3 regions of the Gelria sp. Kuro-4 genome follow, and region 3 is predicted to be linked to each of the others. Evidence: riboswitches for the same ligand, from Rfam matches in the RefSeq annotation. Region 3 holds a riboswitch; each other region holds the start of a gene.

Region 1 (9,552 bases), 210 kb from region 3:
CGCCAGGGTGGAGATGGCATCCCGGTGAGCGGCCAAGGACTGGAACGACAGGTCGTCGCCTTCGTAATACTCCACATAGTAACCCACCACCTCGAGGCTCTGCCTGGGTGCCGGGGGCGGCGGCGTCTCCGCCGGCGGCGCGGGCGGGAAGGCGCGCGGGACGGCCAGCGCCTGGCCCGGGTAAATCCACTCCGACGTCAGCCCGTTGGCCTGGGAGATGGCTGCAACGGTGGTGCCGTAACGCTGGGCGATGTAGTACAGCGAATCCCCCGGCTGGACTATGTACCGCACGAAGCCCGCTCCGGAACGCGAGGTGTTGCTGAGCGCCTTCTGGAGCGCGGTGAACGTCGCCGGGCCGGCCACGCCGTCGACGATCAGCCCCGCGCGGGCTTGGAACTGGCGGAGCGCCTGCTCGGTTTGGTAACCGAAGTCGCCGTCCACGGGGCCCACGTTGTAGCCCAGCCGGCTTAGGCCGGCCTGCAGTTCGGCCACGTCAGCGCCCGTCAGGCCAAAGTAGAGCAGCCGGTTGCCGAGCGGGGCGGCCTGCGCCGGCAGGGCCGCCGTGAGAACGGTGAGGACGGCCATAAGCACCAGTATGTTTTTTCTCATTCTATTCCTCCTCGGTGTGTTTTCGGTTCTTAGCGGACAGGCCACGTGGTCGTGGCCATTATAACCTGTTACCCGCGCCGGTGTCATGCCGGTGAAAAGGGCGCAGCCTGTCCTGAGAGGAAAAGATAGCGCCAGCTGGAACTGTATCTGCCAGCTGGCGCAATTTGTGACATGCATGGTAACGGGAGGAAAGGTTGCCGGCCCGCCGAACAGCAGGGGCTAAGGTGTGGCCGGGGCCGGCCCGGGTGTCGCCGGCGGCGGAGGGGACGGCGCGCCCGGCCCGGGCGGCGTGCCCCCAAAGGGCCAGGGGAGCTGCCAGTTGCTCCAGGGCGTATGGATGTTGCAGGGCTGCCAGGGTTGGGTCCCCTGGATGAAAATCTCGCGCCGCACCGTTTCCGCCGGGCACCACTGGGTGGCCAGAAGGCCCGATTCGGTGCAGATCTCCGCTTCCACAATGCCGGCCGGCCGGGTAAACTCGTGGGGCGGGGTGCTCGCCAGGGCCGCCGTCAGGAAAGTGGCAAAAATTGGTGCGGCCAGACCGCCGCCGGTGCCGTAAATATCATGAGCCGGCTCATCGTTGCCCACGTACACCGCCGCCACCAGGTCGGGGGTGAGGCCGATGAACCAGGCATTTCCCAGGCTGGTACCCGTTTTCCCGGCCACCGGGCGGTTAAGAAGCCGGCCGACCGCGCTGCCGGTGCCGCCCGGGCGGGTAACGTCTTCCATTATATTGGTGACAATGTACACCGCCCGCGCATCGGCCGCTTGCTGCAGGCGGGGACGGTTTTCCTCCAGCACCCGCCCGTAGCGGTCCTCCACGCGCAGCACCGCCAGCGGCTCCACGCGCCTGCCCCCGTTGGCGAAGGCGCAGAAGGCGGCCGCCATCTCCAGCGGGGTCACCTCGTTGGTCCCCAGCACGGAGGAAAGGTGCGGGGTGAGGGGACTTGTAATACCCAGGTCGTGGGCCACCGCCACCCCTTTAGCGGGGCCCAGCTCGTAGTTGAGCCGTGCCGAGACCACGTTGTCCGAGATGGTGAGCGCCTCGCGCAACGTCAGCGGGCGGAAGTGGTAGTCCTGGCTGCCGTAATCGGTGGGCGTCCAGGGCGGCTGGCCGGGCACCGGCAGGGCGATGGGTTCGCACATGAAGGTGCTGGCCGCTGTGTAGCCGTTTTCCATCGCCGCCAGGTAGACAAAAGGCTTAAAGGCTGAGCCCGGCTGGCGCGGGGCCACAGCCCGGTTGAGCTGGGTCTCGCTGAAGTCCCGCCCGCCGATCAGCGCGCGTATCGCGCCGCTCCTCGGGTCCAGCGCCACCAGCGCCCCCTGCGGCTGCGTTACGCCCCGCGCGTCGCGGAAGGAGACGGGCAGCCCCTGGCGGAAGGCGGCCTCGGCCGCTCCCTGCACAGTAAGGTCCAGGGTGGTGTAGATGTTAAGACCGCCCTTGTTGAGAACGTCCGCGCCGTAGCGCGGCTCCAGCTGCCGCACCACGTAATCCACAAAATAGGGTGCCCGCCCGGTACGCGCCTTCAGCCCCACAAGCCTGAGCGGCTCGTTTTCCGCCGCCCGGGCCTGCTCGGCGCTGATGTAACCCAGCTCCGCCATGCGCTCCAGTACCACCTTGCGGCGCTTCAGCGCGGCCGACGGGTCGATATACGGCGAGTAGCGGGCCGGGCTGCGGGGCAGGCCGGCCAGGAGCGCCGCCTCGCCCAGGGTCAGGTCGCGGGCGTGCTTGCCGAAGTAGGTTTGGGCGGCCACCTCGGCACCGTAAGCCCCGTGGCCGAAATAAATGGTATTGAGGTAGAGGCGCAGGATCTGCTCTTTGGAGTAGCGGGCCTCCAGCTTTAAGGTTAAGAGCAGCTCGCGGATTTTGCGCTCGAAGGTGCGCTCGGGCGTCAGGTAGAGGTTTTTCGCCAGCTGCTGGGTAATGGTGCTGCCGCCTTCCACCACGCGCCCGGCCCTGAGGTTGCGCACGGCTGCGCGCGCGACGGCTACCGGGTCTACGCCGAAGTGTTCGTAGAAACGGTAATCCTCTATCGCCACGACGGCGTTCCTTAAATCCGGTGCGATGTCGGTAAGCGGGACGTCCACCCGGTTCTGGGTATAAAGGCTGGCCACCTGCTGCCCCTGGATGTCGAACAAGCGGCTGGCCAGCGGGACGGCCGCCTGCGGTAGGGGAGTAAAGAGGACGTAGGCGCCGAACGCCAGCGCCAGGACAAGAACGGCGGCCAGCGCCAGCTTAACCAGGGTGACGCTGGTTCTTCGTACATGCTTGGGCACAAGGATCAACCCTTTTCCTTCATCTTTTCTTAGTATTGCCTCTGCTGGAAAACCTATACAGCAGAACCAGGCAGGAGATGGGCGCCGGCCGGCGAAGAAAATTAGAAACCGTGTGCGGCAAAAAACGAAGCAAAGAAGGGAAGCGATGGTTAACCGGACGGCTTTGGAGGCGCGGCTCCTCCGCCGGCGCTGGCTGGTCTGGGGGATGCTGGCTTTTTCCTTTCTTATTGTTTTCTTTCACCGCATCGCCCTGGCGGTGGTGGCCGATCAGCTGATGGCCGAGTTCCACCTCGGCGCCGCCGCCCTGGGGAATCTCGGGGCCGTGTACTTTTATGTCTACACCGTGATGCAAATCCCCAGCGGCGCCCTGGCCGATACGTTGGGCCCCCGGCTCACCGCCAGCGCCGGTACCCTGGTGGCGGGGATAGGCTCCATTGTGTTCGGCCTGGCGCCGCACCTGGGCGTGGCCCTCGCGGGGCGGTTCCTCGTCGGCCTGGGCGTTTCCGTGGTCTTCATTTCACTTCTTAAGATTCAAACCGAGTGGTTCCGGCCGCGCGAGTTTGCCACCATCACCGGCCTCACCTCCCTGGTGGGCAACAGCGGTAACGCCCTGGCGGCCGCGCCGCTGGCCCTCTCGGTGGCGGCCATCGGCTGGCGTAGCTCCTTTGTGGCGGTGGGTGTCCTGGGAAGCCTGGTGGCGGCGGGCTGCTGGCTGGTGGTGCGCAACCGGCCCCAGGACATGGGCCTGCCTTCCATCGCCCAGCTCGAGGCCAGAGAAACAGGGCGGCGCCCGCCGGCGACGGCACCGGGGGGCCGCATCTCCCTGATGCGGGCGCTGGGCTACGTGCGGAGAAGCCCGTACACCCTGCCGCTTTTCATTGCCGCCTTTGGTCTCAACGGCTCGCTCATGGTTATCTCCGCCATGTGGGGCGTACCTTACCTCATGCAGGTTTACAGCCTCAGCCGGGGCGAGGCGGCGCTTTATACCCTGGGCACGGCCGTCGGCGTGATGCTGGCGGGACCCCTCACGGGGATCATCTCCGATGGCCTGCGGCGCCGCAAGGCCCCGCTCCTCGGCTTCACCCTCCTGACGGTGGCGCTGTGGACCCTGCTCGTTGCCTGGCCGGGCCCGCTTCCCCTGCCGCTGCTGCGCGTGCTCTTTTTCCTCCTCGGGCTGAGCTCGGGCGGCTACCTGCTGGTGATGTGCGTGGCCAAGGAAGTAAGCCCGCACGCCATCGCCGGGGTCTCCACTGGGACCATCAACACCGGCTCGTTTCTCGGCGCCGCAGTCCTGCAGCCGCTGGTGGGGCTCATTCTCGATGCCACCTGGGAGGGGGAGCTGGCGAACGGCGTGCGCCTCTACCCGCTGGCCGGTTTTCGCTGGGGCTTCCTGCTTTGCCTGGTGGCTGTGACGGCGGCGTGCGCGGCCGCCTTACGCCTGCCGGAGACGCGGGCCGAGAACATTGCGCCGGCCCTGCCTTTACAAGAATCTGCCTGCCGGCCGCCGGCACCGCCCGGCGCCACGGCCTGAAAGCATGGTCCAACTCTGGGAAGGGGGTTATGAGCCCTATGCCGCTCAAGGTGGTTCTGGCGCTTCTTTTCGTCATCACCGTGTGGGGTGGTTCTTTCCCCGTGGCGAAACTGGCCCTGGCGGAGATCAGCCCCATCAACCTCGCCACCCTGCGCTTCACCCTGGCGAGCCTGCTCTTTTTGCCGGTGATGGGGCTGGGCCTGCGGCGAACGGGGGAGAGGTTGCCGCGCCCGGCGGGGCGCGACTTTATCATGTTCAACGTTCTGGCCCTCCTCGGCGTCACCACCTACTTCATGGTGCAGTACACCGCCGTCAGCCTTACCACGGCCTCCAATGCCGGGATCCTCATCGGCATTGCGCCGCTTTTTGTGGCCGTGCTTTCGGCCCTCTGGTTGGGTGAACGCCTTACCGCGCGGAAAATCGCGGGGATCGCCGTGGCCATGGGCGGCGTGGCTGCGGTGATCAGCCGGGGCACATTCCGCTTCTCCTTCGGCAGCGCCGGCCTGGCCGGGGACCTGCTCATGGTCCTCAACGCCTTCTGCTGGGCGCTTTTTTCCATCCTGGGCAAACAGATGATGCGCCGCTACTCGCCGCTTATCACCACCTTTTACATCACCCTCCTGGGCACGCTCTGGTTCTATCCGGCGGCCCTTCCGTTGGGGGTGCTGCCGGCCGCAGCGCGCCTCACAGCGGGCGGCTGGCTGGCCGTGGCCTTCTTGGGGGCTTTCTGCTCCGTAGGGGGCTACTACTTCTGGTACTGGGGGCTCTCCCAGGTGGAGGCCAGCCGCGTAGCCGTCTTCCAGTACCTACAGCCGCTGGTGTCCTTTGCCCTCTCGGCGCTCATGCTGGGCGAACAGGTGAACCTCGCTACCCTGGGCGGAGGGCTCTTCATCATCGCCGGCGTGGTGCTGGTGACGCGGGCACCTGGCAGTGCCGGGGAAAAACGCGCCGCAGTCGATGCGTAACCATGGAGGTGCAGATATGCTGGATTTAGCCATTGAAAACGTGGTCTTCGCCGACCCGGCGGGTGAGCTCAGCGGGGTGGGTGCGGTGGGCATCGCTGGCGGGCGCATCGCCGCCCTCGGCAGGAGCGTCCCGGCCGCCCGGCGCGTTATCGACGGGCGGGGGCTCACGCTGGCGCCCGGCTTCATCGACCTTCACATGCACGAGGATCCCCTGAGCGGCGAGGGGGCGTCGGCGGTCATCGGCTCAGAGGTGGCCGCCTGCCAGGCGCGCATGGGGGTTACCACCTCCGTCGGCGGCAACTGCGGCCTGGGCACGGGCCACACCGGGACTTACCTTACGCAGCTCGAGCGCCAAGGCAGCCTGGTGAACTACGCCACCTTCGTCGGTTATACGGCGCTGCGCCACGAGCTGGGCATCGGCGACGAGTACCGGCCCGCTGCGGCGGGCGAAGTCGCCCGCCTGCGCGAGGCGGCGCGGGCGGCGCTGGCGGCGGGGGCCGTCGGCATCTCTTTTGGCATCGAGTACACCCCGGGCGCACCCACCGACGAGCTGCTCGCCCTGGCCCGGGTGGCCACCGAGTTTCCAGCGCGCCTCTTGGCGGCGCACTTTCGCTCCGACGCCGACCGGGCGCTCCCTTCCATCGAAGAGATGATCTACCTGGGCCGGGCGACGGGCCTGCCCTTTCAAATCTCCCACCTCGGAAGCTGCGCCGCCTTCGGCATGATGCCGGCGGCGCTGGAACTCATCGCAGCGGCGGCCGCCCGCGGCGAGCGCGTGCTGGCCGACTGCTACCCTTACGCCGCCTTCTGCACCTTCATCGGTGCGGCCGGCTTTGACGGCGATTGCCTGGCCCGCTGGGGCGCCGACTACAGCGCCATTCAGGTAGCGGAGGGGCCCTACGCCGGGCGGCGCTGTGACCGTGCCCTGTTTGCAAAGCTGCGCCGGGAAGCCCCGGAGACCCTGGTGGTGGCCTTCGTGTTGCGGGCCGATGAGGTGCTCCTGGCCCTTAAGCACCCGCTGGTCCTGGTGGGCAGCGATACCCTGCTGCGCGGCGGGCAGGGCCACCCGCGCAGCGCCGGCACCTTCCCACGCGTGCTGGGGCGCTTCGTGCGGGCAGGGAAAATGGCGTTTGCCGACGCCCTGTATAAGATGACCCTGGGCCCGGCTCGGCGCCTGGGCCTTACGGACCGCGGGCGCCTTACGGAAGGCGCCTGGGCGGACCTGGTCCTCTTCGACCCGGCGGTGCTCGCGGACCGGGCCACCTTTGCCGAACCGGCGCGCGCGCCGGAGGGCATCGAGCTGGTCCTGGTGAACGGCCGGGCGGTGGTGGAAAAAGGCCGGCTCACCGGCGCGCGTCCCGGCCACATCTTGCGCGCGCCGCAGCAGTGAGCAGGCCGGCGATGCGCCGGCAGCGGCGCTCCTTCGCAGTATTGAGAAAAACTTTGATAAGTTGATACCTGACCCCGGGGAAGGCGGTTGACAGGGGGGCGGGGGCGTGGTATCATCACCGTGAAGATTTGCTCAATCTCAATATGGGCCTCATCTCAGCCTTTCGCTGGGGTGAGGTAGAGGCGCGGTTGGTCAAGAGTAGCCGTCCAGAGCAGGGCAGCGAGGAGGGACGGGGAAAGGGGCCGCCGCCGAAGCCGGGGGCCGGCGCCGGGCACCCGAGCTGGGCCGGCGGGAAAGACCCGCCGGACTGTCGCCGGAGGCGTCCCCCAGCCGCCGGCGATGAGCTATCTCACCGCAAGGGGAAGGAGGGGTGGAAGCAGTTTATCCTGCAGCCATCGAGGCTGCTTATTATTTTTCAGAAGGAGGACAAGCCGTGGCTAACGATAGCACGGGACAGACCCGGCGGCGCCGGCGTCTCCATGTCCCACACGTTTACGTCCTGCTTTTTGCCATCCTCATCATCGCCGCCGTAGCCACCTGGGTGGTCACCCCTGGAGCTTACGACCAGGTGGAAGGCCCCCGCGGGCGCATGGTGGTCGACCCGAACTCTTTCCATGTGGTGGAGCGGGCCCCGGTGGGCTTCTTCGGCCTCTTCCAAGCCGTGCACAAAGGCATGGTGCAGTCGGCGGATATCATCTTCTTTATTTTTGTGGTTGGGGCTTCTTTTTCCGTCATCAATGCCACCGGAGCCATCGAGGCCGGGATTGAAGCGGCGGCGCGCGCCCTCAAGGGCAACGAGCGACTGGCCATCCCCGTCCTCGTCCTCCTCTTTTCGCTCGGCGGGGCCATATTCGGCATGGCGGAGGAGACCCTGGCTTTCATTCCGATCATTGTGCCCCTGATGCTGGCCCTGGGCTTCGATTCGGTGACGGCGGCGGGCATCGTGCTGGCCGGGGCCAACGCCGGTTTTTCCGCCGCCTTCATGAACCCCTTCACCGTCGGCGTGGCGCAGGGCATCGCCCAGCTGCCGCTCTTTTCGGGTATGGGCCTGCGCCTGGCCGCGTATGCTAGTTTCGTCCTGGTGACGGCGGGCTACATCTTTTGGTACGCCGGCCGGGTGAAGGCGAACCCAACCCTCAGTTCCACTTACGCTGAAGACCGCGCCAAAGAGCAGGACCTGGGCCTGGATAAAGTGCGGGAATTCAAGCCGCAGCACTCGTTGGTGCTCCTGGTGCTGCTGGCCTCGGTGGTGACGTTGGTCTACGGCGTGGTGGAGCTCGGCTGGTATATCACCCAGATCTCAGGGCTGTTCCTGGCCATGGGCGTCCTCGGCGGGCTGGCGGGACGCCTCAGTCCGGACCAGATCGCGGAGGAATTCGTCAAGGGCGCCAAAGAACTGACCTACGGCGCCCTCCTCGTGGGCCTGGCGCGCTCGCTGCTCGTGGTGCTCTCCGACGGCCACATCATGGACACCCTGCTCCACGGCATGGCCACCGCCATCAGCGGTCTGCCCAGCCTCCTCACCGCCTGGGGGATGTACGGCGTCCAGTGCGTGCTGGACTTCGTGGTACCCTCGGGGAGCGGCCAGGCGGCCGTGTCCATGCCCATCATGGCGCCCCTGGCCGACCTGGTGGGGGTCACCCGCCAGACCGCCGTGCTGGCGCTCCAGTTCGGCGACGGCATCTCCAACATCTACAGCCCCACCTCGGGCTACTTCATGGCCGGCCTCGCCCTGGCCGGTGTTACCTGGCCCAAGTGGCTGCGCTGGGTCGCCCCCCTCATCGCTATGCAGTACGTCATCGGGCTGACCTTCATGACCATCGCCCAGCTTACCCACTACGGCCCCTTCTAACCCGGGGTCAGGTATCAACTTTCCACTGTTTTTCTCAAAACTGCAACGCGGGAGCGGGAGGTCGCAGAATGGAGAATGACTTGCGCACCCTCAAGCAAAAAGCCTGGGGGGAGGTAGAGCGGCTGAAGCCGCGCCTGGCAGAGATCTGCCTTGCCATCCATGCCCACCCGGAGCTGGGCGGGGAGGAGTTCTTCGCCCTCGACCTTCTGTCGCGGGAACTTGCGGCGGCCGGCTTCGCAGTGGAACGGGGGTATTTCGGCATCCCCACCGCCTTCCACGCGGTGCTGGCCGGCCGGGCGGCGCGCCCGGCGGTGGCCTTCCTGGCGGAGTACGATGCCCTGCCGGGCCTGGGCCACGCCTGCGGCCACAACATCATCGGCACGGCGGCGCTGGGCGCGGCCCTGGCGCTGGCGCCGCTTCTTGCGGCTCTGCCGGGCGGCATCCACGTTTTCGGTACCCCGGCCGAGGAGACGAACGGCGCCAAGGTGCCCCTGGCCGCCGGCGGGGCCTTCCGCGACATCGATGCCGCCATGATGATCCACCCCTCCGGCCGCACCGTGCTCACCGCCCCCTCGCTGGCCATGGACGCCCTGGAGTTCCGCTTCCGCGGGCGGGCGGCGCATGCCGCCTCCGCGCCGCACGAGGGGATCAACGCCCTGGATGCGGTCATCCTCACCTTCAACGCGGTGAACGCGCTCCGCCAGCATGTGCGCCCCGATGTGCGCATCCACGGTATCATTACCAGGGGCGGCGAGGCCCCCAACATTGTCCCCGAGGAGGCCGTAGCGCGCTTTTACGTGCGGGCCGCGCGCCGCAAATACCTGGATGAGGTGGCGGGCCGGGTGGTGAACTGCGCCCGCGCCGGGGCGCTGGCCACCGGGGCGGAGCTTACCGTGAACAACTTCGAGTACTCCTTCGACGAAATGCGCAA
Region 2 (9,552 bases), 430 kb from region 3:
GGTCACCGACGTGGCCCCCGGCTACGATCACATCACCGCCGCCATCGGCGGCACCATGGCCGCCGTCGCCGGCGCCGACTTCCTTTGCTACGTGACACCGGCCGAGCACCTGGGCCTGCCCACCGACCAGGACGTGCGCGAAGGCGTGGTCGCCGCGCGCATCGCCGCCCATGCGGCCGACCTCGCGAAGGGCGTCCCGGGCGCCTGGGAATGGGACCTCAAGATGGCCCGCGCCCGTAAAGCCCTCGACTGGGAGGCCCAGATCGCCCTGGCCATCGACCCGGAGAAAGCCCGCCGCTACCGGCAGGACCGCAACCCCGCCGGCAAAACCGAGTGCACCATGTGCGGCAAGTACTGCGCCATGCGCCTTGTGGGCGAGTACCTGGGCAAAGACCTGGAAAGCTGCCAGTAAAAAAGCCGTCCCCCCCGCGCAGGGGGAACGGCTTTTGACCCGGGCGACGTCGGTTCCTACCCTTATTTGACTCCAAGCACGTTTGGCAGCCACAGCACCGTGCCCGGAACATAGGTGATAAGCAGCAGGACCACAATCAACGCCCCCAGCATCGGCACTAGGTCGCGCCACATCTCGCGGATGGAGACCTTCGCGATGGCGCTGGCTACGAAGAGGTCAACTCCCAGCGGCGGGGTGCACATGCCTATGGTAAGGTTCACGGCCAGGATCAGCCCGTAGTGGGTTACATCGACGCCGAACGCCTGGGTGAGCGGGAGAAAGAGCGGGCCGAAAATGACCACAGCGCTGATGGTGTCGATGAAGGTGCCCACGATGAGCAGAATGACGTTGATGACCAGAAGGAGCATAAAGCGGCTATGGATAAAGGTCAGCATCATCTGTGCCACCGCTTGCGGGATCTGGTTGACAGTTAAATACCAGATGAAGAGTGAGGCACAGGCCACCACAATTAAGACGGTTCCCGTTGAGATGGCGGACTTCTTCAGCAGCTCCCAGACCTTGCGCCAGGTGAGCTCCTTGTAGATAAAGAGTCCAATGATGAGCGAGTACACCACAGCAATGGCGCCCGATTCGGTAGCCGTAAAGATGCCGCTGACGATGCCGCCGATGATTATCAAGGGGGTTATAAGCGCTAGAATTGCTTCCTTGCCGGTGCGGAAAATCTCGCCCCAGCCGGAGAAGTGCTCACGCCCCCGGTAATCGCGTTTTTTGCCGATGAAGTAGCTCAGGACCATTAACCCAAGGCCCATCAAGATACCGGGTACAAAGCCGCCTACGAAGAGGCGGGCTACGGAAGCGTTGGCCAGCTGGCCGAAAACGAGAAGCGGAATGCTGGGCGGGATGATCGGCCCGATGGAACCGGCGCAGGCCAGGAGTGGAGCAGCAAAACGGGCCTCGTACTTTTCCTCCACCATAAGCGGGATCATCAGGCCGCCGATAGCCGCGGTCGCTGCAATGGCCGAACCAGTGATGGCAGCAAAGAACATACAGGCCAGAATACTCACCATGGCAAGCCCAGCCGGAAAGTGCCCGATAATGGCATTGGCAAAACTAACGAGTCTGCGTGAGATGCCCCCTTCCGCCATCAGGTCGCCGGCGAAGATGAAGAGGGCGATGGCAATGAGGGCATAGTTATCAATTCCCGTAAAGATACGTTGCACCACTACAGTCAGCGGGTAATCGGCTGTGACAAGGCCAATTAAGGACGTAAGCCCCAGGGCGAAACTGATAGGAATACCGAGAAAGAAAGCGCCGAAAAGCAGCACAATAATTCCCGGCCCCACGCGCTACACCACCTTTTCCTTGTTGCCCGGCCGCAGATCACACGATAGCTGTTGTACCAAGTAATAGAGCATCAGAATGCCGGATAGAGGCACCGCGGCGTAGAGGTACCGCATGGGCAATAGAGTGTACGGCATGGTCTGGGTTCCCGCTTGGCCGACAAACTGCACGCCGAGGACGGTAAGAGCTACGAAGAAAAAGCCGATGCAAAGGTTGATGAAAAGGTCGGCATACCGACGGAGCGAAGGCGAGAGGTTTACCAGAAGCACGTCGATATTAAGGTGTGCCTTATTGCGCACCCCTGCGACCGCGCCGAAAAGCACGCAGTAAACGAAGGCGATGCGGACTACGTCCATGGACCAGGGGATGGAAAAATGCAGAAAGTAACGCGAAACGACTTCGGCAAAGGTTACAACAGAAATTACGGCCAGGGAGATGGCGAGAACTGTATCAACCACCGTGTCGATGAGCCGGTTCAACATAACAGTCCCTCCGGATGAGGGGGCGAGCCGTAAGAGCCCGCCCCCTGGTATTTTAGGGAGGCCCAGCCCCTACTTGGTGTTGCGCACGCGGTCGACTAGCTCAAGCGGTACCATGTCGGCAACTTCTTCGGGGACGTTTTTCGTGACTTCTACAAAGGCATTGCGGTCCGGTTCCGCAACCTCCATTCCTTTGTCCTTGAGGAACTGGAGGTCTTCTGTTTCTTTCTGCGCAATAACCTGACGTTGATAAAGAATGGCTTCGGTGGCTGAATCCTGAATGGCTTTCTGGATGTCAGGGCTGAGTCCATCATAGAACTTAGAGTTAATAAGCACGCTGCCGGGCGAGTAGGTATGGCCATCCAGGGTGAGGTACTTCTGCACTTCATAAAACTTCATCGAACGGATTGTTGCCACGGGGTTTTCCTCTCCATCGACGGTCCGCTGCTGGAGCGCAGTGTAGAGCTCACCGAAGGGAATGGGAGTCGGGGTCGCCCCCAGAGCCTTCACCAGACCGAACCAAACCTTGGCCTCCTGTACACGAATCTTAAGACCTTGGGCATCTTCCGGTTTCAAAATGGGCCGTACGTTGTTTGTGAAATGCCGCCAGCCAAGTTCACAGAACCCGAGTGAACGCAGCCCTTGGGCCAGGAGTTTATCGCCCAATTCCTTGCCGATGTCGCCGTCCATTACCTTGTAGGCGTGATCACGGTCGCGGAAGAGATAAGGGAGGCTGAAGATCTGTAGCTCTGGAACCCAAGCGGGGAGCGTGCCGTCGGTGGTGACGGTGGTCATCTGGATGGTGCCCATGCGCACACCTTCAGCCATTTCCCGCTCGCTGCCGAGCTGGGCGTTGGGGAAGATGGTCACTTGTACCTGGCCATTAGTTTTTGCCTCTACCAACTCTTTGAACTTAGTTGCCATGATGGTGTACGGATGTTCGTCGGGGCCGACAACGGCATACTTGATTACCACGCTTCCCGTGGCTTGCCCTTGACCTGCCGGAGCGTTTCCGCCCTGCCCGGTCGGGCCTTGTCCACCACAACCTGCTAAGGCCACGGCGGCGATCAAGAGACCCACTGCTATAAGTACAACCTGGCGCTTCACTTTCGTATCCCCTCTCATGTCCAATGTGTTATGAACTCTTAGTGGCTATAACCTCTTGGAACCACCTCACCTCCTTTACCTGGCCAGGAGGTCCTGCACCCCGTAGGTGAGCCGAATTTCCCGCCCCAATACCGGGTCGTGCAAGAGCGCGGTAAACCGTGCAGGTGTCGCCAGCCCACCGAGGGTTGGTACTGTTCCAGAAAGGATGACGGCGCCTTCAAGATTGGGATACTCTTGGCGTACATGTTCCAGAAGGGTTGGCACCGGCAGGAGGGCACTGGCCGGGCTGTCTTGGTATAACGTCTCTTGCCCTTCCGGCCCTACCCAGCCGCGAAGAACCAACTTATCCCAATGATCGGTTAGATCCTCATAGTCCCAGAGGATGTTACTAAGCGGTTTGGGGCAAATCTGCTTGGATTTGTAGATGCTCGTTTTTTCCAAACTGCGGTCGGTCTGGTCGCTGGCCAGGCCGACCAGCAGGCGCCTTTGGTAGGGGAGAAAGACGAACTCCACCTCCGGGCCGGTCTCGCCGCCGACTACTTGAATGACGCTGTCCGTGGTGGCAAGCAGACCGCCTGCCGGATAAATCACCGGTGTTTTGGCCGGACATTCAACGCCGATTGCTTCCAGTTCACGGATATGTTCGCGTACCTTGTCTTGATCCCGGCCGGCGAAACCGAGACACAGGATCAGGCTTACCGGGTAGACGATGGTTTCCGGTGGGCGCTGCGGCCGTGCGATGGTAAAGGATAATTGCTGCATGTTGTTCCTCCTGCTCGTTTACTTGCATTGCGGTGCGGGAGCATACACTTCCGGCCGGCGGTCGGCAAAGACAGCGATGCGGCGGCGCACCTCTGCGACGCTGTCCAGGTTCAGGTTGACGCTCAGGATCACCTCCTCTTCTCCTGCTTCCACCAGGACCTCGCCCCAGGGGTCGATGACCGCGGAGTGACCGGAGTTGACCAGGTTGCCTACCGGCCCGCAGGCGTTGCAGGCGACCACAAAGAACTGGTTCTCGATGGCCCGGGCTCGTAAGAGCGTGCGCCAGTGCTCCACCCGCGGGTGCGGCCACTCCGCCGGGACAAAGAGCACCTGGGCACCGGCCAGGGCCAGGCCACGCACAAGTTCAGGAAAGCGCAGGTCGTAGCAGATGATGCTGGCCAGAGAAATGCCCTCCAGGGTGAAGAGCGAAGGGGTGGTCCCGGCGGCGAACCGGTCCTTTTCCCCCGAGGGGGAGAAGAGATGAATCTTGTCGTAGCGAGCCACCTCCTGCCCCACGCGGTTAAAAACGTAGGTGGTGTTGCGCACCTCGCCGTCCAGGCCGAAGCGTACCACCGAACCGCCGACAATGTTCACCCGGTGCTCGCGCGCCAGCCCGGACAGCAGCTGGCGGCTCTCTCCTTCTTCGGCGGCGTCGGCATGGGCCGCCAAGTCAGTGGGGAAGAAGCCCACGTTGAATGTCTCCGGGAGCAGAAGCACATCCGGTTCGTCCTTGGCCGCGCGCGCGATCAGCTCAGCGGCGTGCGCCAGGTTGCGCTCTTTCTCACCCAACTCGACCTGCATCTGGATCACGCTGACTCTCAGTTGTGACATACCCTCACTCCTCCTTACAAGCGCAGTAAACAGCGTCTTTTCAGCGTAGTTTGGCAAGCAGCGGGCAAGCGGGCACGGCGCTAGGGGCGCCACAGGTTCGGCAGGTTCTTGCCCACCGCCAGCTTGGTGATACTCAGGTGAGCCGTTATGGCATCGTTGAACTTGGCGTACGACCCCTCCTTCAACCCGGCAAGAATGGCCTGGTGCTCAACCAGTACTTGGGCCATGCGACCAGGTGTCTGGATGGCTTCCAGCCCGAGGCGCAACAGGTGATCGCGCAAACTGTCGTAAAAGCGGTAGAGGCGTTCATTGCCGGCTGCGCGCACCAGGGCCAGGTGAAACTCCCGGTCGGCCGCGATGAATTCCACCGACTGGTGCCGTTGCGCCAGCTCTGTCTGCACACCCAGGACGTCGGTCATTTGCTGCAGGCAGATTTCGTTGCTGCGCTCGATCAGCTTCTGCCCGGCCAAGCGCTCCAGCACCAACCTTAGTTCGTACACTTCATCCAAGTCTTTCAGGGAAATCTCGGCCACTTGCGCTCCTTTGTGCGGGATGAGCGTTACGAAACCTTCAACCTCCAAGGCCTGCAGGGCTTCACGAATGGGCGTCCGGCTGACGCCGAATGAATTAGAGAGTTCATTTTCACTTAAAAACTGACCAGGGGCGAAAGCCCGGGTGATTATGGCCTGCTTGATGAGCTTATAGGCCTTTTCTTTAGACGAACGGTAAGCAGGGTCTTGGCCCATAACCTATCCCTCCACCTCCCCATACAACCTGTATACAATGTGTATATGTAAATTGGTATTCGCCACAGTTACGGGAAAACCCTGCTTTTTAAGGTACAAAACTTAACCCGGTATCCACCAGAAAATCCCTATTTTCTCTTGACGGTTGTTCTTTAAGGGGTTATCATAATGAACAAATATAATATCAATGCCTCATCTCAGTCCTTCGGGTGCTGGGCACCGCTGAGGTGAGGTAGAGGCGCGGCAGGTCAAGAGTAGCCACCCGGAGCAGGGCAGCGACGAGGGGTGGGGAAAGGGGCCGCCGCCGAAGCCGGGGTGCCGCACCGGAACCCCGAGCTGGGTCGGCAGTTAAGAACTGCCGGACTGTCACCGCCGGCTTCCCCGGGCCGGCGGTGGTGAGCTATCTCACCGCAGGGGAAAGGAGGGATGGGCTGTACGCGCCTTCAGGGCCGGGCCTGTCTGCCTGGCTTTTGTTTTACCCATTTTGCCGGCGGCGCCTGCCGCGCGGCCCAGGCAAGGGCAACCCCGAAGGAACGCCACCTCGGAAGCGGGGCCGACACCAAAACACTGGTTTAAGAGGATTTGAGGGAGGGAAAACCATGAGCAATGCCAAGATTGCCGAGCTTGCCAGCTTGGACACGGAGCTCAAGCGGGAGTTGGGCCTCTGGGAAGGCGTTTCCATCATCGGCGGCATCATGATCGGCTCCGGCATTTTCTTCCTGGGTTCCTTTGTGCTGCAGCGCTCGCAATTGGCACCGGGGCTGGCGCTCCTCGCTTGGCTGGCGGGCGGCATTATTACGCTGCTGGCCGGTCTCTGTTACGCCGAGCTGGGCGCCTCCATCCCGCGGGCGGGCGGCGCCTATGTTTACCTGCGCGAGGCGTACGGGCCGCTCTTTGGCTTCCTCCAGGGCTGGACGGCCTTCTTTGTCTCGGCGTCCGGTTCCATCAGCGCCCTGGCGGTGGCCTTCGCCACCTATTTCAGCGCCGTTGTGCCCCTCAGCCCCTTTGGCATCAAGATGCTCGCCATCGGCACCATCATTTTCCTTACTATCATCAACGCCCTGGGCGTTAAGCTGGGCGGGCAGGTGCAAAACGTCCTCATGGTGGCGAAGCTGCTGCCCATCGTCATCATCATCGCTGCGGGCCTTATCTTCGGCTCTGCCGGCAACACCATGACGGTCTTCCCCGGCGGCGCGGGCCTCATAAGCTCCTTCGGCATGGCCCTCATCGCCTCGCTCTGGGCTTACGAGGGCTGGAGCAACGTCAACACCATCGCTGAGGAAATCAAGAACCCGCAGCGCAACCTGCCGCTGGCCCTGCTCATCGCCATCGGCGGCGTTACGGCGATTTACGTTCTTTTCAACTTCGCGCTCCTCAAAGTGCTTCCTGCGGCTGCCATTGCCGAGGACGCCAAGCCGGCGGCCGCGGCGGCCAAACTCATCTTCGGCCCCTGGGGGGCTTCCCTGGTAACCCTGGGCGCACTCATCTCCATCTTCGGCTCCACCAACGGCTGCGTGCTGGTATTCCCGCGCATGTACTACGCCATGGCAAAAGACGGGCTCTTCTTCCCGCTCTTTACCGAAGTGCACCCGCGCTACCGCACGCCCATCCCATCGCTTATCGCCTCGGCGGTTGTAGCGATCATCCTTCTTTACACCGGAACCTTCCAGCAGCTCACCACCATGGTGGTATTCGCCGGCTGGGTGTTCTACACCCTCACCATCGTTTCGATCTTCATCCTGCGCAAGAAGTATCCCGACCTGCCGCGGCCCTATAAAGTTTGGGGGTACCCGGTGGTGCCGGTCCTCTCCGTGCTCACCTCGCTTTTCCTTTTGATCAATTGTCTCAAAGAGGATCCGCGTTCCTCGCTTTTCGGCCTGGTGATCCCGGCCCTGGGCGTGCCGGCCTACTACTGGTTTAAGACGGCCCAGGCGCGGCGCGAGGCACGCCTGGCGGCGGAGGGCGTTGCCTCAGGGCACGAATGAGCAATGAAGAGAATTTGTGCAAGGAGGTGTTGGGGGCGTTGGCCGGGTCGGCGCCCCTCCTTATGGAAGCAGACTTAGTCTTGCGCGGCGGGCGCGTGCTCACCCTGGTGCCGGAGCAGCCGGAAGTTGAGGCGGTGGCCGTCCGGGGGAACCGCGTGCTGGCCGTGGGCACGGAAAGCGAACTTAAGGCCTACCTGGGACCCCAGACGGAGGTTATCGATGCGCAGGGCCTGACGGTGGTCCCCGGGCTTACCGATACCCATCTGCACCTGCTGCACTACGGCTTCGCGTTGAACCAGGTGGACCTGGGCGGGGTGCGCTCGGTGGGAGAGCTGCGCCGGCGCGTGGCCGACTTTGTAGCGCAGCGCAAGATCAAGCCCGGCCGCTGGGTGCTGGGACGCGGCTGGGACCAGAACCTCCTGGCTGAGGGGCGCCTGCCGCGGAAGGAAGATCTCGACGGCATCGCGCCGGAAAACCCCATGCTGCTTTCGCGCATCTGCGGCCATGCCGCCCTCCTCAACCGCCGGGGCCTCGAGGCGGCCGGGCTCACGGCGGCCACCCCCGATCCCGAGGGCGGCCGGCTGCAGCGGGGCGAGGGCGGCGAGCTCACCGGCATTGTCTTTGAGCTGGGAGCCATCGGGCTGGTGCAGCGGGCCATTCCGGCCGCCGGGCCGGCCGACCTGGAGGAGGCCCTGGCGCTGGCCACGGCGCGTGCCGCTCAAGCCGGGCTCACCGAGGCCCACTCAGACGACTTAGGCTCGGCCGGCGGCTTTGCGCGCGCTGCGGCGGCCTACACCGCCCTGGCCGAGGGCGGCAGACTCCCCCTGCGCATCCGGATGGCGCTCCTCGTGGGCTCCCTGGGGGAACTGAAGGACGTGCTGGCGGCGGCGCAGGACTGGCAGTCCCCTTCGGAGCTGATCAGCCTGGGACCCATCAAGATCGTCTCTGACGGCTCTCTAGGAGCCCGCACGGCAGCGCTGGAGGAGCCGTACAGCGATGCGCCGGGCGAGCGGGGGTTGATGAATTTCGCCGCGGAAGAGCTTAGAGAAATGGTGACCCTGGCGCATCGGGCCGGCTTTCAGGTGGCTGTCCACGTGATCGGCGACCGGGCGGCGCGCCTGGCGCTCGAGGCCGTTGAAGCGGCCCAGGCCAGGTACCCGCGACCGGACGCGCGCCATCGCCTGGTGCACTGCCAGATCATGAACCCCGCCCTTTGGGAGAAGATGCGGGCGCTGGGCGTAGCCGGGGACGTGCAGCCGCGCTTCGTCGCCTCCGACTGGCCCATGGTGGAAAGCCGGGTGGGGAAGGAGCGGGCGCGCACCAGCTACGCCTGGAAGTCCATGCTGGCGAGGGGTCTACACCTGGCCGGCGGCTCCGACTGCCCGGTGGAACCGCTCGACCCGCTTCTTGGCCTGCACGCCGCCATCGCCCGCACCGACCCGGCCGGGAACCCGGCGGGCGGCTGGCAGCCTGCGGAGAAGCTGGCGCCCCTTACGGCCCTCGGCCTCTTCACTGAGGGTGCGGCCTACGTGGCCCGCGCCGAGGGCGAGCGCGGCCGCCTCGCCCCCGGCTACCTGGCCGACCTCACCGCCTTCGCCGGCGACTACCTGGCCGCCCCGGAAGAAACCGCCCTGGCCAACGACGTGCGCCTCACCATCTCTGCCGGGCGGGTGGTGTACCGGCGGTCTTAGGAGCGCGTTCCGGCAGATTCCTAAGAAACCCCTTGGCCGGGAAACGGTTCTCCCGTTTTCGGTGTTGGACTTCCCGGTTTCCTCCAAGCGTAAGGACCTGCCCCCACTGCGGGACAGGTCCTCGGCTTTTCTTCTTGGACTGCAGGCACAGGCGCCGGTGAAGTACGGCTGCTTGACCCGCGCCTGTGCCTGGCGTAA
Region 3 (9,552 bases):
AATTAGGCTAGAGATGATTGTTATAACGATAACAAAGATTGTGCATGGCCCGCGCTGGGTGAAGGAGCGGGATCTAAAAAGCGGGGCTGATTTTGGCGGGTGCGGCAGGAAGATCCAGGGGCGCGTGGAATTACTAAGCGAAGACGATTTGAGGTGAGCCTTATGGGTAGAGTGATCGCCGTGGCCAATCAAAAAGGCGGAGTGGGAAAAACCACCACGGCCGTCAATCTGGGTGCGGCCCTGGCCCAGGAGGGCCGGCGGGTGCTGCTTATTGACATCGATCCGCAGGGGAACGCCACGAGCGGGCTGGGCGTGGATAAGCGTCGGGTGGGCGCCTGCATTTACGAGGTGCTCCTGGGAACAAAGAGCATCCGGGCGGTGCGGGTGCCGACGCTGGTGCGCGGACTGGAGCTGGTGCCTTCGGCGGTGCAGCTGGCGGGGGCGGAGGTCGAGCTGGTAGGCATGGAGGCGCGCGAGCACCGGCTGCGGCTGGCTTTGAACGGGGAACGGGAGCGGTATGATTACATCTTTGTGGACTGCCCGCCCTCGCTGGGGCTCCTCACGGTGAATGCGCTCACGGCGGCGGATTCCGTACTGGTGCCCATCCAGTGTGAGTACTACGCCCTGGAAGGCCTGGGGCAGCTGATGGCTACGGTGCAGCTGGTGCAGAAGTCGCTTAACCCGGGGCTCGAGGTGGAGGGCGTGCTGTTGACCATGTTTGATGCCCGCACCAACCTGGCCATCCAGGTGGTGGATGAGGTTAAGAAATACTTCCGGGACAAGGTCTACCGAAGCATTGTGCCGCGGAACGTGCGCCTCTCGGAGGCGCCGAGCCACGGCAAGCCGGTGATGATGTACGACCGGCGCTCGCGGGGGGCCGAGGTGTACCAGGAACTGGCCAAGGAAGTGATGGAACGTGACGCAGAAAAAAGACGTCCGGCACGGGCTCGGTAGGGGCCTGGCGGCGCTTTTGCCGGCGGTGGAGGCGCAGGGGGACGAGCCGGTGCGCGAGGTGCCGGTTAAGGAGATCCGGCCGAACAGCTTTCAACCGCGGCGGGTTTTCGACGAGGAGAAGCTGGCGGAACTGGCCGAATCGGTGCGGGCGCACGGGGTGCTGCAGCCCGTGGTGGTGCGGGCGGTGATCGGCGGCTTTGAACTGGTGGCCGGCGAGCGGCGCTGGCGGGCGGCCCAGCTGGCCGGGCTGGAACGGGTACCGGTGGTGGTGCGGGAACTGAGCGACGCTGAAATGATGGAAATCGCGCTCATCGAAAACCTGCAGCGTGAGGATCTCAATCCCCTGGAGGAGGCCACGGCTTACCAGCGCCTGCTGCAGGAGTTCGGGCTGACGCAGGAGGAATTGGCGCGCCGGTTAGGCAAGAGCCGCTCCCACATCGCCAACATCATCCGCCTGCTCAACCTGCCGGCCGGCGTACAGGAGTATGTTTCACGTGGAACAATCAGCATGGGGCATGCACGTGCCCTCCTCGCACTGGAGGATGCTGAACTCCAAAACCAGGTCTGCCGCCAGGTGGTAACCAAGAACCTATCGGTGCGGGAGACGGAGAACCTGATCCGTTCCCTGCTGACGCGCAAAAAGCAGCAGAAAAAGAAAAAGCCCGCCGCCCTCGACCCCTGGATGGTGGAAGTGGAGACGAATCTCAAGCACGCCCTGGCGACCCAGGTGCGCATCAAACCCGGCCGCCGGGGAGGCCGCATCGAGATTGAATACTACTCGACCGAAGACCTGGAACGGCTCACCGGCCTCTTGGCGCGGGAGGCCGGCCTATAACCTCAGGCTGCAAGCTACAAAAGGAGCGAACCTTTCTCTATGGACAGCACTTACCTCTCTTCTCTGCTCGGCACGGGGGCCGTTCCCGTGCTCCTCGTCCTCCTCACGGCGGTTGCCATTCTGCTCATACTGGTGGTGTTGCTCTGGCTGCGGGTGGGGGTGCTTACCAGGCGTTACCGGGCTTTCATGGCGGGGAATGCCGCCGCCTCCCTCGAAGACCTCCTCAATGAAACCTTAAGCCGGGCGCGTGAGCAGAACGAGGCGCTGCGGGACCTGCGTTTCGCCTTGCGGGAACTGGAAACGGCACAACAACGCGCGGTACAGCACGTGGGGATCGTGCGGTTCAACGCGTTCCCCGATACGGGCAGCGATCTCAGCTTTGCCGTTGCCATCTTAGATGGGCACGGGGACGGCGTGGTACTGAGCAGCCTCTTCGGTCGCGATGAATCGCGGGTGTATGCCAAACCGGTCCAGGGCGGAAAGTCCACCTACCACCTCACCGCAGAAGAAGAACAGGCCATCGCTACTACGGCACAGGCACATTAAAAGGCCTGTACCCTTTTTATACTCCCATGAGCAGGAATTTCCAGCGAGGGCGGAGAATGATTAAACAAAGGGCAATCGAACATCAATAGCGCTTTTGCTTGAGGTGGTTCCATTGCGACTTCCGCACAATTTGGTCCGCCGGCGTCGCCCCGCACCGCCACCTCCCGCCTTCACCGTTATCATCGCGCCTCATTCCGGTGAGCAGTGCCGCAACCTGCGCATACCCACTGTGCTCCTGCGCCTGGGTGCCTTGTGCACCGTCCTGGCCGCCCTCAGCCTGGCCTGGTTGGGCTACGACTACCTGCGCCTGCGTTCGGCGGCGGCCGAAATAAACGCCCTGCGCAGCGTCAACCGCGAGCAGGCCCGCCAGCTGGAGGCATTGGCCGCGCGGGCGGCGGATGTGGAAGAGCGCCTGAATGAGCTCAACACGCTGGACAGCCAGGTGCGGGAGATGCTGGACCTGCCCCGGGGGCCTGAGGGAGCCGCGCAGCCGGCGAAGAGCGCACCGCGCGGGGGAGCGTCCCGCGGTGTGCACCCCGCGGATATCGACGCGGTGCTGGGCAGCGCAGCCGGGGCGCTGGAACCCACCCGGGCGCGCCTGGCGGATCTGAAGGCCAGGGTCGCCCAGTACCGGCAGCGTCTGGAACATGTACCAAACGCTTGGCCGGTACGCGGCTCGGTAACCTCCCGTTTCGGCCTCCGGCGCTCACCCTTCGGCCCGGGCGTAGAGTTCCACGAAGGCCTGGACATCGCCGCCCCGTACGGCGCACCGGTGCGGGCCACCGGCGCAGGCCGCGTGGTGTTCGCCGGGTGGAAGAGCGGTTACGGGCGCTTCGTCATCATCGATCACGGCTACGGCTACCAGACCGCTTACGGGCACAACTCCAAGCTCAATGTGCGCGCCGGTCAAACCGTAAAACGGGGCGAGGTCATCGCTTACGTGGGCAACACCGGGCGCAGCACCGGGCCGCACGTTCACTACGAGGTCATTTACCAGGGCCGCAAGGAAAACCCGCTGGACTTCCTGCTGTAACGGAAGACACCCTCTGCTCCCCGGCGCGGGAGGCCGGGGGCGGTGGTTCCGGCGCTTCCCCGGGCTGGAGGGCCGAAGGAGGATGCACGCTGCATGTTTGCTGTAAAAAAGAAGGACGAGATCAATTACGACCAGGTGGATACCATCCTGGGGCGGGGCACCGAGTTTAAAGGCAACATCACGGCGCACGGTACGCTGCGCATCGAGGGCCGGGTGGAAGGTGACATCGCCGTAAAGGGCGATGTCGTCATCAGCGAAAGCGGGCGCGCCACCGCCAACATCAAGGCCCGCCATGCGACCGTGGCCGGGGAGGTGGAGGGGGAACTCGACCTGGAGGGCCGCCTTGAAATCACGGCTACCGGCAAGGTGCGGGGCAAGATCCATGTGACCAACCTAGCGGTAAGCGATGGCGGGTTCTTTCTCGGCACCTGCGAGATGCGCGGGGCGGAAGAAGGCGCCCGCAAGAGCACGGCGGCGGCTCCCGAAATGGAGAACGCCTTCGCTAACGCCTCCTCTTAAGAGGGAAAGGCATCAGACCACGCGGCCCGAGCCCATGGCCCGTGAGGTGGAAGTTTCGCCTGCAGCGTAAGTTTGTCTTGACACGTGTGATCAACGGGGCAAAGAAACGGCCCCGTGGATGTCGCCTTCATAGTGGATTCTGCCGCCGGCCGCGGTCGCGCCCGGCGTTGAGGTCTTCACGGACCAGAAGGTGAAAGCGCCGGCGGAACGCCCCCTTCCCGTGGAAGCGGCAGGGGAACTTGGGGACAACGCCCGTTCCTGGTTGAAACCGAAGAGCATATCCCCGGCGGCGGCCGCGTGAGGGCCGCCGGCCGTACATAACGCGTTTTCTGTCCGCCCATACTGGTAAGGACGACGTACGAGCAGAACGACAGGTAGGGGTGGCTCATGTTCAGCGACCGCCGCGCAGCCGGCGAACAGCTGGCCGTCGCTCTCGCCGAGGTGGCGAAGCCGGATCCGCTCATCCTGGCCGTTCCACGGGGCGGGGTGCCGGTGGCCTTCCCCGTGTGGCGGCGCCTGGGCGGCGACCTCGACATCATCCAACCGCGCAAAATAGGCAGCCCCTTTAATCCCGAGCTGGCCATCGGCGCCGTGGCCCCCGACGGTACCGAGCTCAGGGACGCTGCCCTCATTGCCCGTCTGGGCGTCGGCGAGGATTACCTGCGGCGCGAAGCGGCGCGCCAGGCGGCCGAGGCTGCGCGCCGCCTGCGCTTTTACCGCGGTGACCGTCCCCCGCCCCGTGTCGGCGGCCGGCATGTCATCCTCGTGGATGACGGCGTGGCCACCGGGATCACAGACCTGTTGGCCTTGCGTCTTCTGCGCCGGGACGGGCCGGCCAGCCTTACTCTGGCCGTCCCCGTGGGCCCCGCCGAGAGCATTGCGCGCCTTCGGGCTGTGGCCGATGAGGTGCTCTGCCTCGAGGAGCCGCCCGCCTTTCAGGCTGTGGGGGAGTACTACGCCGCTTTCCCACCGGTAAGTGACGACGAGGTGATCCGTCTCCTTAAGGCCGCCTGGGAAGACCCCGGCTCGCTCCCCGGGAATCCCCCTTGACACCCCCGGATAATGAGCGGTAAGATATGAATTAAAAGAATAGTTGCCTCATCTCAGTCCTTGCTTGCGACGCGCTGTAGCGCTGAGGTGGGGTAGAGGCGCGGCAGGCCATGAGTAGCCGCCCAGAGCAGGGCAGCGGAGAAGGGCGGGGAAAGGGGCCGCCGCCGAAGCCGGGCGACCGCTCCAGGCGCCTGAGCTGGGTCGGCAGTTAAGAGCTGCCGGACTGTCACCTGCGGCCACCCCGGACCGCAGGTGGTGAGCTATCTCACAGCTGGGGAGGGAGAGATGGGCTCAAGCGCCTATACGGCCAGGCCTGTCTGCCTGGCTGTTTTTGCGTCTTTACGGCGGGAACCCCCCCGCGCGGAGCGCAGAAATGGTAAAGGGGGAGGAAGAGTTGCGCATAGAAGAACACCCCATCCTGGGCCCGCTGCCCGCGGCCCCGGTGGTTTGGATTGAGGTGGACGGCAAAAAGGTACCGGCCCGCGCCGGCGAACCCATCGCCGCCGCGCTTTTCGCCGCAGGCATCCGCGCCTTCCGCACCACCAAGCGGCGCGGCGAGCCGCGCGGCCCCTTCTGCGGCATCGGGCGCTGCACCGACTGCGTGATGACGGTGGACGGCGTCCCCAACGTCCGTACCTGCGTCACCCCGGTTCGGGCGGGCATGAAGGTGGAGACGCAAAGGGGGCTGGGGCAGTGGCCGGAGCGGAAGTGACGGAGGTGGCCGTGGTGGGCGGCGGGCCCGCCGGGCTGTCGGCGGCCCTGGCCGCCCGCCGAGCCGGAGCGGACGTGGTGCTTATCGACGAAAACGCCGTGCCCGGCGGGCAGCTGCGCAAACAGATCCATAAATTTTTCGGTTCCCGGGCGCACCATGCCGGGGTGCGCGGCTTCCGCATCGCGGCCGAGTTGGGGGCCGCCTGCAGGGCCCAGGGCGTGGCCTTGTGGATGGATACAGTGGCCTACGGCCTTTTTGACCACACCCTGGGCGTGGCCCGGGAGGGTACCACCTCCACCCTTACGGCGCGTTCCATTGTACTGGCCACCGGCGCCGGCGAAAACGCCCTGGCCTTTCCCGGCTGCACCCTGCCCGGGGTGATGGGCGCCGGGGCGGTGCAGACGTTCGTGAACCTCCACCGCGTGCTGCCGGGGCGGCGGGCGCTTATGGTGGGGGCCGGCAACGTCGGGCTGATCGTTTCTTACCAGCTCCTGCAGGCGGGGGCTGAGGTGCTGGGAGTGGTGGAGGCGGCGCCGCACATCGGCGGCTACGCCGTCCATGCGGCGAAGCTCCGGCGCGCGGGCGTTCCCATCTGGACGCGGCACACGGTGCTGGCTGCCGCCGGCGGCCGAGAGCTCGAGGCGGTCACCATTGCGGCCCTGGATGACAACGGGCGGCCGGTGCGGGGCAGCGAACAGACGTTTGCGGTGGACCTCATCTGCCTGGCGGTAGGCTTAACTCCGCTCACGGAGCTGGCGTGGCAGGCCGGGTGCCGCTTTGCATACTCCGGCCCCCTGGGCGGGCATGTACCGCTCCACAACGCCGACATGGAAACCACCGTACCCGGCCTCTTTGTCGCCGGGGATGCGGCCGGCGTAGAGGAGGCCTCCACGGCCCTGGAGGAGGGGTGCCTGGCCGGCCTGGCGGCGGCGGCCTTCGCCGGCCGGGGCGGCCCGGAGCTGGAAGCGGAAAAGGAAGCGGCGCGCCGCAGGCTCGAAGCCCTGCGCAGCGGGCCCTTCGGCGGCGGGCGCCGGCGCGCCCAGGAGGAAATCGTGAAAGGGTGGCTCAAATGCAGCGGCGGCCGGTGGCAGTGATCGAGTGTCCCGAGGAGATTCCCTGCAACCCTTGCGAGACGGCCTGTCCCCAGGGGGCCATCCAGGTGGGCGAGCCTATCACGGCCCGCCCGCGCCTGGACCCAGCCAAGTGCAGCGGCTGCGGCCTGTGCGTCGCCGCCTGCCCGGGCCTGGCCATTTTCCTGGTGAAGGAAGAGGGCGAGGCGGCCGAGGTGACCTTCCCCTACGAGTTCCTGCCGCTGCCTAAGGTGGGCGCTGTGGTGACCGCCGTAGACCGTGAAGGCAGGGCGGTGGCGGCCGCTCCCGTGACGGCGGTGCGCCAGGTGCGCACCTCGGACGGCACCTGGCTGGTTACCCTGGCCGTACCCAGTGCCCTGGCCGCGGAAGTGCGGGGGATGAGGAGGCTGAGCGATGAGAAATGACGACGATGTGATCATCTGCCGCTGCGAGGAGGTAACCAAGGGCGACATCCGGCGTGCCATCCGCGCCGGAGCGACCACGGTGAAAGCCATCAAAAAATTCACCCGGGCCGGCATGGGCCTCTGCCAGGGATGCACCTGCCGTCGCCTGATCATCCAGCTTCTCGCCCAGGAGACAGGCCAGAGCCCGGCCCAGATCCCCCCCGGCACTTACCGCCCGCCGACGCGCCCGCTGATGCTGGCCGGCCTGAAGGGGGAGAAGGCATGAAGGCTCCGGATGTGGTGGTGGTGGGCGGCGGCGTTATTGGCACCGCCGTCACCTACTACCTGGCCAAGCAGGGCGCGGATGTTCTTCTTGTGGAGCGGGCGGAACTGGGCGCCGAGACGTCTTCCGCCTGCGACGGCTTTGTGATCCTCCAGTCGAAAAGCCCGGGGGTACACCTGTCGCTGGCCCTGGCGTCCGCGGAGCTGTATCGGGGCCTGGCGGACGAGCTGGAGTGGGATATTGAGTACAACAACTGCGGCGGGCTCATCGTCATTGAGCGCGAAGAAGAACTTCCGGCCATGCGCACCTTTATGGCCAAGCAACAGGCCATCGGCTTGGACGTGCGCCTCCTTTCCGGCGACGAGGCCCGCCGCTTGGAACCCGCCCTGGCACCGCACATCGTGGGTGCCACCTACAGCCCCCAGGACAGCCAGGTGAATCCCTTGCAGGTGGTGCTGGGGTTCGCTCAGGCCGCAGCGCGGCTGGGGGCGACGCTGCGCCAGGGGACGCCGCTCGAGAGGCTGCGCCGCGCCGGCGGGCGCCTCAGCGCCGTGGTGGCGGGGGGAGAAGAGATCGCCGCGGGGGCGGTGGTGTTCGCCACGGGCGTTTTCACCCCGCAGCTCGTCGCCCCGCTCGGCTTGGAGCTGCCGCTGCGGCCGCGCCGCGGCCAGCTGGTGGTAACGGAGCCGGCTCCGCCCTTGGTGCACCACATTTTCCTCTGTGCCCGCTACATCGCCGCCAAGTACCACCCGGAGCTGCTGGCGGCGGCGGAGGACGAGGCGCTGCGCCTGGGGGTGGGGCTGGCCCTGGAGCAAACGCAGAGCGGGGGCTTTCTCATCGGCAGCACGCGGGAATTTGTGGATTGGGATAAGGGGACCACGCCGCTCGGCATCAGGGCAGTCGTCCGCCACGCCACCCGTATCATGCCGGCGCTGGCGAGGCTCCACGCCGTCCGCACTTTTGCCGGGCTCCGCCCGTACACCCCCGACGGCCTGCCCTTCCTCGGCAAAGCGCCGGGGTGGGAGAATCTCTACATTGCGGCGGGGCACGAGGGTGACGGGATCGCCCTGGCCCCCATCACCGGCCGGCTGCTGGCGGAGCTCATCCTCAGCGGCCGAACGTCGTTTCCCCTGGCCGAGTTCGCCGTGGACCGCTTTGCCCGCGGCAAAGACCAGGGCGGGCAGCTGAAGGTCACGCCTTGAGCACCCAGCCGACGAAAGAAGATACTCTTTCGGCGCCGGTGATGCAGCGAAAGTTGTATCGCCCGTCGTTCGCGATCGGGGTCGGATCTCGCGCCCGACGGGAGAACCCTTTGTGCCGCCCGCACTTTTTATTCAAACGAGACCTGCAGTGGCGAGGAGGTGGTTGGCCCGTGTTGAGCGTCCTCATCCCGGTGGCGGCCCTGTTCCTGATTATCCTGATACCCCTTCCCAAAATCGGCGGGGAAGTGCGCCTGGGGCTTCTCACCGCCGCCTTCCTGGCTTTCCTCTTCGGCGGCGTGGCCCCGGGCGCGGCCCTCCTGGCGGCCATCGACGGCATCGACCGCATCGCCTGGGTGATCGGCCTTTCCATCTTCGGGAGCATTTATGCCCAGTCCCAGGTTAGCCTCGGCACCATGGACACTGTGCTCAACACCTTCCGCGCCCTCTTCGGCCGCTCGCCCAAGGGGCTCATCGCGGCGGTGCTCCTCACCCTGGTGCTGGCGGGGTCCCTCCTGGGTGACGCCATCGCCGCCGTCACGGTCATCGGGGTGCTGGTGGTGCTCTCCCTGGCGGAGCTGGGCCTCAGCCCCGAGGAGACAAGTGTCATCATCCTCCTGGGCGGTATCCTCGGTTCCATCATGCCGCCCATCACCCAGGCCTTCTTTCTAGCCGCCGGCCTGGTAGGTACGCCGGTCGACCCGGTGGTGAACACCGGCTACGTAACCGTGAGCCTCGGCGTCATCGTGGGCCTCTTCACCGTCTGGCGCTACGTGCGCATCAAAGAATTGCCCGCCGAGCTTATCCCGGACCGGACGGCCGGCCGGATTCTGGCGCAGGAATGGCTGCGCCTTTTGCCCCTCGCCGTCCTGGCGGGCATTGTCGTGCTGCGGTCCGGCTTCAAGGTGGAACTGCTTAAGGTGCTGGACCCGCTGCTTCCTTTCGCG

The links. Region 3 has a riboswitch for lysine ahead of K5554_RS02840 ((2Fe-2S)-binding protein). Riboswitches for the same ligand answer to the same signal wherever they lie in the genome.
Region 1: it holds a riboswitch for lysine, as region 3 does, so the genes downstream of both, K5554_RS03850 (YfcC family protein) here and K5554_RS02840 ((2Fe-2S)-binding protein) in region 3, are expected to answer to the same signal.
Region 2: it holds a riboswitch for lysine, as region 3 does, so the genes downstream of both, K5554_RS04925 (APC family permease) here and K5554_RS02840 ((2Fe-2S)-binding protein) in region 3, are expected to answer to the same signal.

The regions. Positions count from the first base shown of each region.
Region 1 covers NZ_AP024619.1:743,405-752,956, forward strand. Annotated here, with positions in the region: gene K5554_RS03825 (glycosyl hydrolase family 18 protein) at 1-609, opposite strand, end outside; gene K5554_RS03830 (transglycosylase domain-containing protein) at 829-2,883, opposite strand; gene K5554_RS03835 (MFS transporter) at 3,029-4,414, shown strand; gene K5554_RS03840 (DMT family transporter) at 4,453-5,379, shown strand; gene K5554_RS03845 (amidohydrolase family protein) at 5,396-6,769, shown strand; lysine riboswitch at 6,939-7,124, shown strand; gene K5554_RS03850 (YfcC family protein) at 7,203-8,621, shown strand; gene K5554_RS03855 (M20 family metallopeptidase) at 8,690-9,552, shown strand, end outside.
Region 2 covers NZ_AP024619.1:969,701-979,252, forward strand. Annotated here, with positions in the region: gene thiC (phosphomethylpyrimidine synthase ThiC) at 1-412, shown strand, start outside; gene K5554_RS04895 (TRAP transporter large permease) at 475-1,755, opposite strand; gene K5554_RS04900 (TRAP transporter small permease) at 1,759-2,235, opposite strand; gene K5554_RS04905 (DctP family TRAP transporter solute-binding subunit) at 2,305-3,339, opposite strand; gene K5554_RS04910 (DUF2848 family protein) at 3,415-4,101, opposite strand; gene K5554_RS04915 (carbon-nitrogen family hydrolase) at 4,120-4,932, opposite strand; gene K5554_RS04920 (GntR family transcriptional regulator) at 5,013-5,678, opposite strand; lysine riboswitch at 5,904-6,089, shown strand; gene K5554_RS04925 (APC family permease) at 6,278-7,663, shown strand; gene K5554_RS04930 (amidohydrolase) at 7,702-9,354, shown strand.
Region 3 covers NZ_AP024619.1:536,315-545,866, forward strand. Annotated here, with positions in the region: gene K5554_RS02810 (ParA family protein) at 163-954, shown strand; gene K5554_RS02815 (ParB/RepB/Spo0J family partition protein) at 917-1,789, shown strand; gene K5554_RS02820 (DUF4446 family protein) at 1,829-2,335, shown strand; gene K5554_RS14380 (M23 family metallopeptidase) at 2,448-3,368, shown strand; gene K5554_RS02830 (polymer-forming cytoskeletal protein) at 3,462-3,887, shown strand; gene K5554_RS02835 (phosphoribosyltransferase) at 4,275-4,937, shown strand; lysine riboswitch at 5,023-5,208, shown strand; gene K5554_RS02840 ((2Fe-2S)-binding protein) at 5,332-5,649, shown strand; gene K5554_RS02845 (NAD(P)/FAD-dependent oxidoreductase) at 5,631-6,743, shown strand; gene K5554_RS02850 (4Fe-4S dicluster domain-containing protein) at 6,719-7,144, shown strand; gene K5554_RS02855 ((2Fe-2S)-binding protein) at 7,134-7,409, shown strand; gene K5554_RS02860 (FAD-binding oxidoreductase) at 7,406-8,608, shown strand; gene K5554_RS02865 (TRAP transporter large permease subunit) at 8,779-9,552, shown strand, end outside.